DNA from 2 places in the Paenibacillus sp. MT86 genome. Region 2 is predicted to be linked to the other one. Evidence: riboswitches for the same ligand, from Rfam matches in the RefSeq annotation. Region 2 holds a riboswitch; the other holds the start of a gene.

Region 1 (4,425 bases), 2.1 Mb from region 2:
GGGCGGCATGATCGGACGTCTTGTCTACGACAGCGTCACGGAGAGCATCGCCGCCGAAAGAGAGGATCGGATATGACCGTCGTATGGGTCATATGGGCGGCGGTCGCGCTGGACCTGCTGATCGGAGATCCAAGATGGCTGCCGCATCCTGTTATCGGCATGGGGAAGACGATCCGCCGGGTCGAAGGTTGGATTCGTCAGCGGACGACTTCCGCTCAGGGACTGAAGCGGGCGGGGATATTGCTGCCGGTGATCGTGGCCGGCGGCTCCTTCGTGCTGGCATGGCTGCTGCTGGAGCTGTGCCAAGCGATTCATCCTTGGCTTGCCTGGGGTGCGGAGATCGTTCTCATTGCGACTACGATTGCGATCAAGGGGCTGCGCGAGGCAGGATTGGAGGTCTACGGCCATCTTCGTTCCGGGAATATCGCCGAGGCCAGGCAAGCGCTCAGCATGGTGGTCGGGAGGGACACCGCTCATCTGGATGAGCGGGAAATTGTGCGGGGGACGGTGGAGACGGTTGCGGAAAATATCGTGGACGCGGTCATCGCTCCGCTGTTTTTTGCCCTGATCGGAGGGGCGCCGCTTGCGTTGGCCTACCGCGCCGTGAATACGCTGGATTCCATGGTCGGTTATAAAAACGAGAAGTACCTGCATTTAGGCTGGGCCTCCGCCCGGCTCGACGATCTCGCCAATTGGATACCGGCACGCCTGACCGCCGGGCTGTTGACCATCGCGGCGGCGATGTTCTCGCTGCAGTGGAAACAAGCGATCAAGATGGTTAAACGAGATGCGCGTAAGCATCCCAGTCCGAACAGCGGCTTCCCGGAATCGGCCGTTGCCGGTGCCCTGGGGATTCGCCTGGGAGGCGAAAATTCGTACCAAGGCGTGATCTCGTTCCGGGCTTACATGGGGGACCCCGACCGACCGCTCGAAGCGGAGGATATCCGGGTGACAAACCGTCTGCTTGTGGGCGTATCGGTTTTGTTTACGATGCTGGGTACCGCGGTGCTCGGACTTGCTGCCGCGGCAGGAGGAAGCCTATGGATATGAGGATCATCCTGCATCTGGTCCGCCACGGCCGCACGTTGTGGAACGAGGAGCGCCGTTATCTCGGCCATGAGGATCAGGGAATTCTGGCCGAGGGAAGGGAACAGCTCCTCCCGCTACGGGAGGAGCTTCGTTGCAGGCATTTTGTCCGGATCTATTGCAGCGATCTCCTTCGCTGCCGGCAGACGCTCGATGTGATCTTATCGGATTCAAAAAGGGGTGCTGTTCCTGATGATGACGCATTGGGCCGGTTTATACCGGGCGTACGATATGACCCGCGGCTGCGCGAGCTGGATTTCGGGGATTGGGAAGGAAAGACCTACGAGGATTTGAAGACGGATTCCCTCTACCGGCGCTGGATCGATAACCCTGCGGAAGTTACGCCGCCCAGCGGGGAGAGCTGGGAAGCTTTCGGTTCCCGCGTCCAGGCCTTTTTGTCGGGATTGCATTTGGATGTGAAGGAAATATTGCATATGGAGGAAGCTTCGGATACCCTTGCGCAGGCAGAGGCAGAGGCAGAGGCAGAGGCAGAGGCAGAGGCAGAGGCAGAGGCAGAGGCAGAGGCAGAGGCAGAGGCAGAGGCAGAGGCAGAGGCCAGGCGTGGTGATGATGGCCGAGGAACGCTCGCTGAAGGAGTTGACGTGCTTGTGGTCACCCACGGCGGCGTTATTCGGGAGATGGCAGCGGCTACCGTGCCGGATACGGAATTCTGGGCGACGTCGGTTATGCCGGGCGAGGTTCTCAAGCTGCAGCTGACATGGGACGGAGCGAGCTGGCAGGGCGTACGGTTAAGCGAATAAAACGAAAACGTATGATTTCGGTCGGAATAGGCGATAACGGGCTAAATCGGTGTCATGACGCAATCGAAACGCCCGAAACTTTCAGTTGTAAGGGGATGGTTTATCGCCTATAATCTTGTGCAGAGAAACCATGCTTGGCCTATCATCCATAAATTCATATGATTTGCGAGGGTCCCGGACAGAGGGCGTTATTGTTTTCTGCCGGGTTAATAGGGAAGCCGGTGCAAGTCCGGCACGGTCCCGCCACTGTGAAGCAGGGACTTTTCCATATGCCACTGAGCCTTTAGTGCTTGGGAAGGCGGAGAAGTCGTTACAACCTGCAAGTCAGGAGACCTGCCCTCAGCGAATGAAAGACGGTCCTTCGAGGAGAGGATTACGTTTACCGGACGCATGGAGCCATGCGGACGGAAGTTTAAGGCGCCATCGTTGAACGGTTATCCCGGCGTCCTTATGATACAAACGTAATCCCTGAGTCCTTGTCATCGAGGAGTCGGGGATTTTTGCTTCTTAGGGTATGAAGATTGAACGTTTCTTACCAGTTAAGGATCGGTCGAAGGAATTTAGACACGCCTGCGCCAGGTTCTCAATTATGTTTAGGGGGATTCCAAGAGATGAAAGCATTAAACAAAACATGGTCCGTACTTCTGGTAGCCATACTGATGGCCCTGGCCTTGATCGGCTGCGGCGGCGAAGAAGCAGCACCGAAGGATGCGACGCCGCCGGCACAGCAGCAAGAGCAGAATAACGAAGCGCCGGCGGATTCGGCGGAAGAGCTTAAGACCACGTATCCGCTGACCGTCAAGGATTCAACGGGCGTTGAAATGACGTTTGAGAAAGCGCCGACCAAGATTGCGTCCCTGACTCCGTCCGAGACGGAAAAACTGTTTGCATTGGGACTGGATGAGGAGATCGTTGGCGTATCCGATAACGACGATTACCCCGAAGCGGCCAAATCCAAGCCTAAACTGGGCGGGTTCCAGGTGAACGAAGAGGCGATCATCGCAGCCGACGCCGATGTGGTATTCGCCGCTTCGATGAATGCCCAGAATGCCGAGAAATTGCGCGAGCTTGGCGTTACCCTGTTCGTCAACGATCCGAAAACCATCGATGCGGTGATGGAGAACATCGAGCTGATCGGGCAAATTATGGACCGTCAAGCCGAGGCGAAAGCGGTCGTCGATCAGATGAAGCAGGAATTGGCTTCCGTTACGGAAGCCGTGAAATCCGTGAAGGATGAAGACAAGAAGAAAGTGTACGTGGAGTTCTCTCCGGGATGGACCGTCGGCAAAGGCGAGTTCATGGATGAGATCATTACCGCAGCTGGCGGCGTCAATGCAGCAGGCGATGCGGAAGGCTGGTTCGAAATCAGCGAGGAGAACATCATCGCCGCGAACCCGGACGTTATTCTGTACACGGACGATGTGGTGGACGAAGCCACCAAGAAAACATTGGATCAGCTGATCAAGGAGCGCGGCGGCTGGGATCAGATCGAGGCCATCAAGAACGATCAGGTCATTTCCGTGGATGCCAATCTGCTCAGCCGTCCGGGCCCGCGCGTGACGCAAGGACTGATGGAAGTGGCGAAGGCCGTTTATCCGGAATTGATGAATCCATGAGTAAAAAACTTGCAGGATTCGGTGCGGCCGGCCTGATCCTTTTACTGCTGACCTTGGTTGTCAGTCTCGGAATCGGCTCCGTTCACCTGCCTGTGAGAGAGATTGGAGCGATGCTGCTGCACCGGCTGCCGGGAATCGGCGATTCCATCGTTCCAAGCTGGGAAGCTTCCTCCGAGCAAATCCTGATGAAGGTGAGATTGCCGCGGATCCTGCTCGGGATGCTTGTTGGAGCCTCCCTGGCGGTGGCCGGAGCCGCCTTTCAAGGCGTGCTTCGCAATCCGCTGGCGGATCCGTTTACGCTCGGTGTGTCCTCGGGTGCTGCGCTTGGCGCGGCATCCCTGATTTTTTTCGGAATGGAATATTCCTTTGCCGGAGGTTATACACTGCCGGTTGTAGCGTTTCTGACCGGAGCAGGCACCCTATGGGCCGTTTTGCTGCTGGCAAGGGATCAAGGAAAACTGCCGATCCACGGGCTCATCCTGTCCGGGGTGGTGATGCAGTCGTTTCTGGGCGCCGTCGTTTCGTTTCTGACGGTGATGTCCAAAGATACGGTGAACCAAATCCTGTACTGGACGATGGGAAGCCTGAGCATGCGCGGATGGTCGTATACGGCCATCCTTTTCCCGTATTTTGCAGCGGGTTTCGTATATCTATGGAGCAGGTCGCGGGCGCTTAACATTTTGTCGCTCGGGGAACGGCAGGCCGCTCATATGGGATTGAATGTCGATCGTCTGAAGACCAGCGTGCTGATCGTCGCTACCCTGCTTGCCGCGGCAGCCGTATCGGTTTCCGGCGTGATCGGGTTCGTCGGGCTTGTAGTGCCGCATATGATTCGGCTGATCACCGGCTCCGATTACCGCGTGATTGTTCCCCTGTCGGCGCTGGGCGGCGCGATTTTCATGGTTTGGTGCGATACGGCAGCACGCTCCGTCTTGGCGCCGACGGAAATCCCGCTCGGGGTG
Region 2 (4,425 bases):
CCAACCCACCTTGCGGGTGTCCAGAGGGCAGAGCCCTTGGGGCCCTCCCTTGGAAGGGAGGGTTTGGGTGGGTTCGAAAAAGGTTATCTAAACTCTTAGCTTGCGCACGACTCACACTCTTCAATCGTTAACGCACGGCTGCGTACATAGTACGTGGATTTGATGCCGGCTTTCCAGGCATGCAGATGCAGCTCCAGGAATTCCGAAGCCCGGATATCAGGGCGGACGTACAGGTTAAAGCTTTGCGCTTGGTCAACGTGACGCTGACGGGCGGCAGCCATTTTGATGGACCAATGCTGGTCGATCAAGAAAGCCGTTTTATAGTACCAGATCGTTTTCTCGGACAGATCCGGAGCAGGGTTCGCCACTTTATAAGTGGTTTTTTCTTCATAAGACAGAAGTTCGTACAATGGATCGATGCTCGCCGTGGAGCCCGCGATGATCGAAGTGGAGCCGTTCGGCGCGATGGCAAACAGCCATGCGTTACGGACGCCGTTCGCTTGCACTTCCTGCTGCAATTCACGCCACTGTTCGGTGGTCACGAACTTGCCTTCATGCTCGCCGTCGGTATAACCGCGGAACGTGAAGTACTCGCCGCTCTCCCAGTCGGAGCCTTTGAATTTCGGGTAGTGGCCTTTTTCCTTGGCCAACTCCATGCTGGATTTGACGAGCAGGTAGTTGATGTGTTCGTACAGATTGTCATTATAGGCAACGGCTTCGTCGGATTCCCAGCGGATGCCTTCCAGCGCCAGCAAGTGGTGCAGACCGAAGGTGCCGAGACCGACCGCGCGATATTGGCTGTTGGTGTATTGAGCTTGCAGAACTTCAATATTGTTAATGTCGATGACGTTATCCAGCATGCGAACCTGGATCGGAACGAGACGCTCCAGCACACCGGCAGGTACGGCACGGGCCAAGTGGATGGAGTTCAGGTTGCAGACAACGAAATCGCCAGGGATTTTGGAAATCACGATCCGGGTTTGGCCGTCTTTCGTAACCAGCTCCTCTTGCTCAACGACCGTCGGAGATTGGTTCTGCATGATCTCCGTGCACAGGTTGGAAGAGTAGATCATGCCATGAGCCGAGTTCGGGTTTGCACGGTTGACCGTGTCGCGGTAGAACATGTACGGCGTACCCGTTTCAAGCTGGGATTTCATGATGCGCTTCATAATGTCGATGGCTTGTACCGTAATGCGCGGCAGCAGCGGGTTCGCTACGGCTTCCGCGTATTTTTGGCGGAATTCGCCTTCGCCTTGAGTATGGTCATAGAAGTCCTCCAGACCTAGCGGACGGCCGTTCTCGTCTTTCCAGCCCATGATTTTCTTCACTTCATGCGGACAGAACAGGCTCCACTCTTCACGAGCTTCGACAGCCTCCATGAACAGGTCGGGCAGGCATACGCCATGGAACACGTCATGCGCTCTCATGCGCTCGTCGCCGTTGTTCAGCTTCAGATCCAGGAAGGACAGGATGTCTTTGTGGAACACATCCAGATAAACCGCGATGGCACCTTTACGAGTTCCCAATTGGTCCACGCTAACAGCGGTGTTGTTCAGCTGGCGAATCCAAGGGATAACGCCGGAGCTGGTGTTCTTGTGTCCGCGGATATCGGAGCCGCGTGCGCGGACTTTGCCGAGGTACACCCCGATGCCGCCGCCCATTTTGCTGAGACGGGCGATGTCCGTATTGGAATCGAAGATTCCTTCCAGGGAGTCGTCCACGGTATCGATGAAGCAGCTGGACAGCTGGCCGGCTACTTTTTTACCTGCATTGGACATGGTCGGCGTAGCCGCCGTCATGTACAGGTTACTCATGGCCCAGTAGGCTTCCTTGACAAGGTCAAGACGCTTGTCGGCAGGCTCGTTATGCATGAGGAACATCGCGATGACCATATAGCGTTCTTGCGGAAGTTCCATAACGCGACCGTCAAAGTCGTTTGCCAGGTAACGCTCAGCCAGCGTCAACAGACCGATGTAATCAAACAGCAGATCGCGGCTTGGATCGATGCATTCGCCGAGTTCTTCGATTTGTTCTTTGGTGTAGCTGGTCAGAAGGTCCTCGCGATAGATGCCTTTTTGCACAAGCTCCGTAATGAGCGGGTAGAAGGCACCGTATGGTTCTTCCGGGTATGCTTTGTATCGGCGGTTGGTAGCCGCTTTTTTATATAAAGAGGTCAGAAACGAACGCGCAGCTGCAAACTTCCAATTCGGCTCCTCTTTGGTTACAAGCTCAAGGGCGGACATCGTGAAGGCGCTGCTGATTTCTTCGCCGGTAACCTGCTCACCGCGCAATTTGGCATTGACGCCGCGAAGCAGACGCTCCTTATCGAGCATGTCCAATCCTTTCAGAGTCCGGTCGGCATAGACGGAGAGGCGAATTTCATCAAAGGCGAGCTGACGGTTGTTCGGTTTAACTACGAGCTGGGGCATGAATAAATTCCTCGCTTTCTTCGGGGGAAATATGAAAAAGGACATCAAAAAAACATTTTCTAAAACCCGCGGGCAGGCTTGAAAATGTCCGTGCGCTGTGATTCGGAAATGACGTTTGACATAAGCCCTTGAACGGGCATGATGTTATGTACAGACGCAAGTTTAACGAACACTTACCTAAAGCCCCGTAGGTTGGTGTCTGCTGCATATAGGCAGGTCTCTGACTCGGGCTTCTGCCTCCCGGCGGTGCCTCCCGAAAACCTTGATCCGATTCTTCGGCGGCTATGCCGTATGAGGATGGCTGAAAAAAATGATGAACAGCCTAAGAGCCCTTACAGTGGCGGGACCGTGATGGATTTACACCATGCTTCCCTATTAAGCCGGACTGCCTTATGGGTTGATCCGGCACCTATATACACTATATTTGGTTGTTGTTAATCTAATTTAACCCAATATATTGTGTTTGTAAACCATGTTCTTAAAATTGAACGCAAAAAGAATTATAGCAAACGAGCGGTCATTGTGCCAGTTAAGAAACTGTCAAAAGGCGATAAGATTTCCTGGATTGTGACCAAATGCGACCTTTTCTGCACAGATACCGCGTATATTCTCGTTTTGACAAAATAGGATATTACCGTATGGATGAGGCGGGCAGGATACACTATATCTTGTGTGAAGCTAAAACTGAAGGGCTTTGATATGGCGGACCCAAATTGGTATGATATCCGTATCCGGAATTGGAATTGGAAAATGGAAGAGCATCGCATGATTGAGATATGACGAGGGAGGTTGTTCAGATGGCAATAGCAGAGGTAACGGTGATTCCGATCGGAACCGCAACCACGAGTTTAAGCGCTTATGTCGCCGAGATGCAGCGAATATTGAAACAGCAGGACGGGATTTCCTATGAGCTGACATCGATGAGCACGATCATCGAGGGAGAGCTTAACATGATCTGGCGGGCGATTGAGGCTTTGCATGAAGCACCTTTTCTGTCCGGGGCAAAGCGCGTATCGACTTCCGTTAAAATTGACGACCGCAGGGACCAGGTCTCCTCGAGCAAACAGAAGATCCAATCCGTGCAGGAGAAATTAGGCGGGTAATGCCGCCAAATTCGGTGGATATTCCCGTTAGAATAGGACTTGCATTTTGCTGCCGAAGTATTATAATAATTTTTGTTGTTTCGAGAGGAATATCATCGAACCACATGTGCTGGTGTAGCTCAGGGGTAGAGCAACGCACTCGTAATGCGTAGGTCGGGGGTTCAATTCCCTTCACCAGCATCTTCATAAAGTCAATAACGGCGCGGTTTTCCGTCATTCGGGAACCGGGCCGTTATTTGTACGTGTTGGCGAATGCGCAATATTATTCGTTCCCATCAAAATGATAAATTAGTTGCACAACGCCTGAGGAGAACGTTCTTGTATTCACCATTTTTAAATGCAACCTCTGTTTTATATCCACAAACAGCGGTTTTCCTTCTCCCAAAACGACAGGGTGAACGGATAATCGATATTCATCAACAAGTCCCAAATTGATAAAAGTCGTAATAAGACTTGCTCCGCCGTACAGCCAGATGTCTTTACCAGGCTGATTCTTTAATTTATTTACTTCTTCAGGAATGCGATCATTTATGAATATTGCTTTATGATCAGTCCCCTTTTGCGTCCTGGAAAACACATACTTTTCTTTACTATGAACCAATTCCCAAAACTCTTTTTCAGAATCCGCATGTCCAATTTCCGGAGTGAATTGTCCCCATAAATCATAGCTTTTTCTTCCATACAAAATGGTATCGATTTGATTTAAAAAATGATTAAACCCCATTTCAGAGTCCATAATGCACCAATCAACTTCACCATGTTTTCCTTCAATAAAACCATCCAAAGTAACCGCTAAATCTAAAATTATTCTTCGTGCCATGATTTATTGCTCCTTTCGTTACGTTAATCTACCATCCAGTATAGACCTCAAATACGTCACCTTATGTCATAAA

The links. A riboswitch is a leader RNA that binds a small molecule or an ion and turns the genes downstream of it on or off. The one in region 2 is predicted to bind cobalamin.
Region 1: linked by a shared signal. The riboswitch ahead of AC3RCL_RS25800 (ABC transporter substrate-binding protein) and the one ahead of AC3RCL_RS03340 (ribonucleoside-diphosphate reductase subunit alpha) in region 2 are both predicted to bind cobalamin.

What each region holds. Positions count from the first base shown of each region.
Region 1 is NZ_CM179499.1:5,709,984-5,714,408, reverse strand. It holds gene AC3RCL_RS25815 (adenosylcobinamide amidohydrolase) at 1-76, shown strand, start outside; gene cbiB (adenosylcobinamide-phosphate synthase CbiB) at 73-1,050, shown strand; gene AC3RCL_RS25805 (histidine phosphatase family protein) at 1,041-1,847, shown strand; cobalamin riboswitch at 2,000-2,202, shown strand; gene AC3RCL_RS25800 (ABC transporter substrate-binding protein) at 2,459-3,463, shown strand; gene AC3RCL_RS25795 (FecCD family ABC transporter permease) at 3,460-4,425, shown strand, end outside.
Region 2 is NZ_CM179499.1:772,751-777,175, forward strand. It holds gene AC3RCL_RS03340 (ribonucleoside-diphosphate reductase subunit alpha) at 96-2,429, opposite strand; cobalamin riboswitch at 2,624-2,857, opposite strand; gene AC3RCL_RS03345 (MTH1187 family thiamine-binding protein) at 3,227-3,532, shown strand; tRNA gene AC3RCL_RS03350 (tRNA-Thr) at 3,641-3,712, shown strand; gene AC3RCL_RS03355 (dihydrofolate reductase family protein) at 3,795-4,352, opposite strand.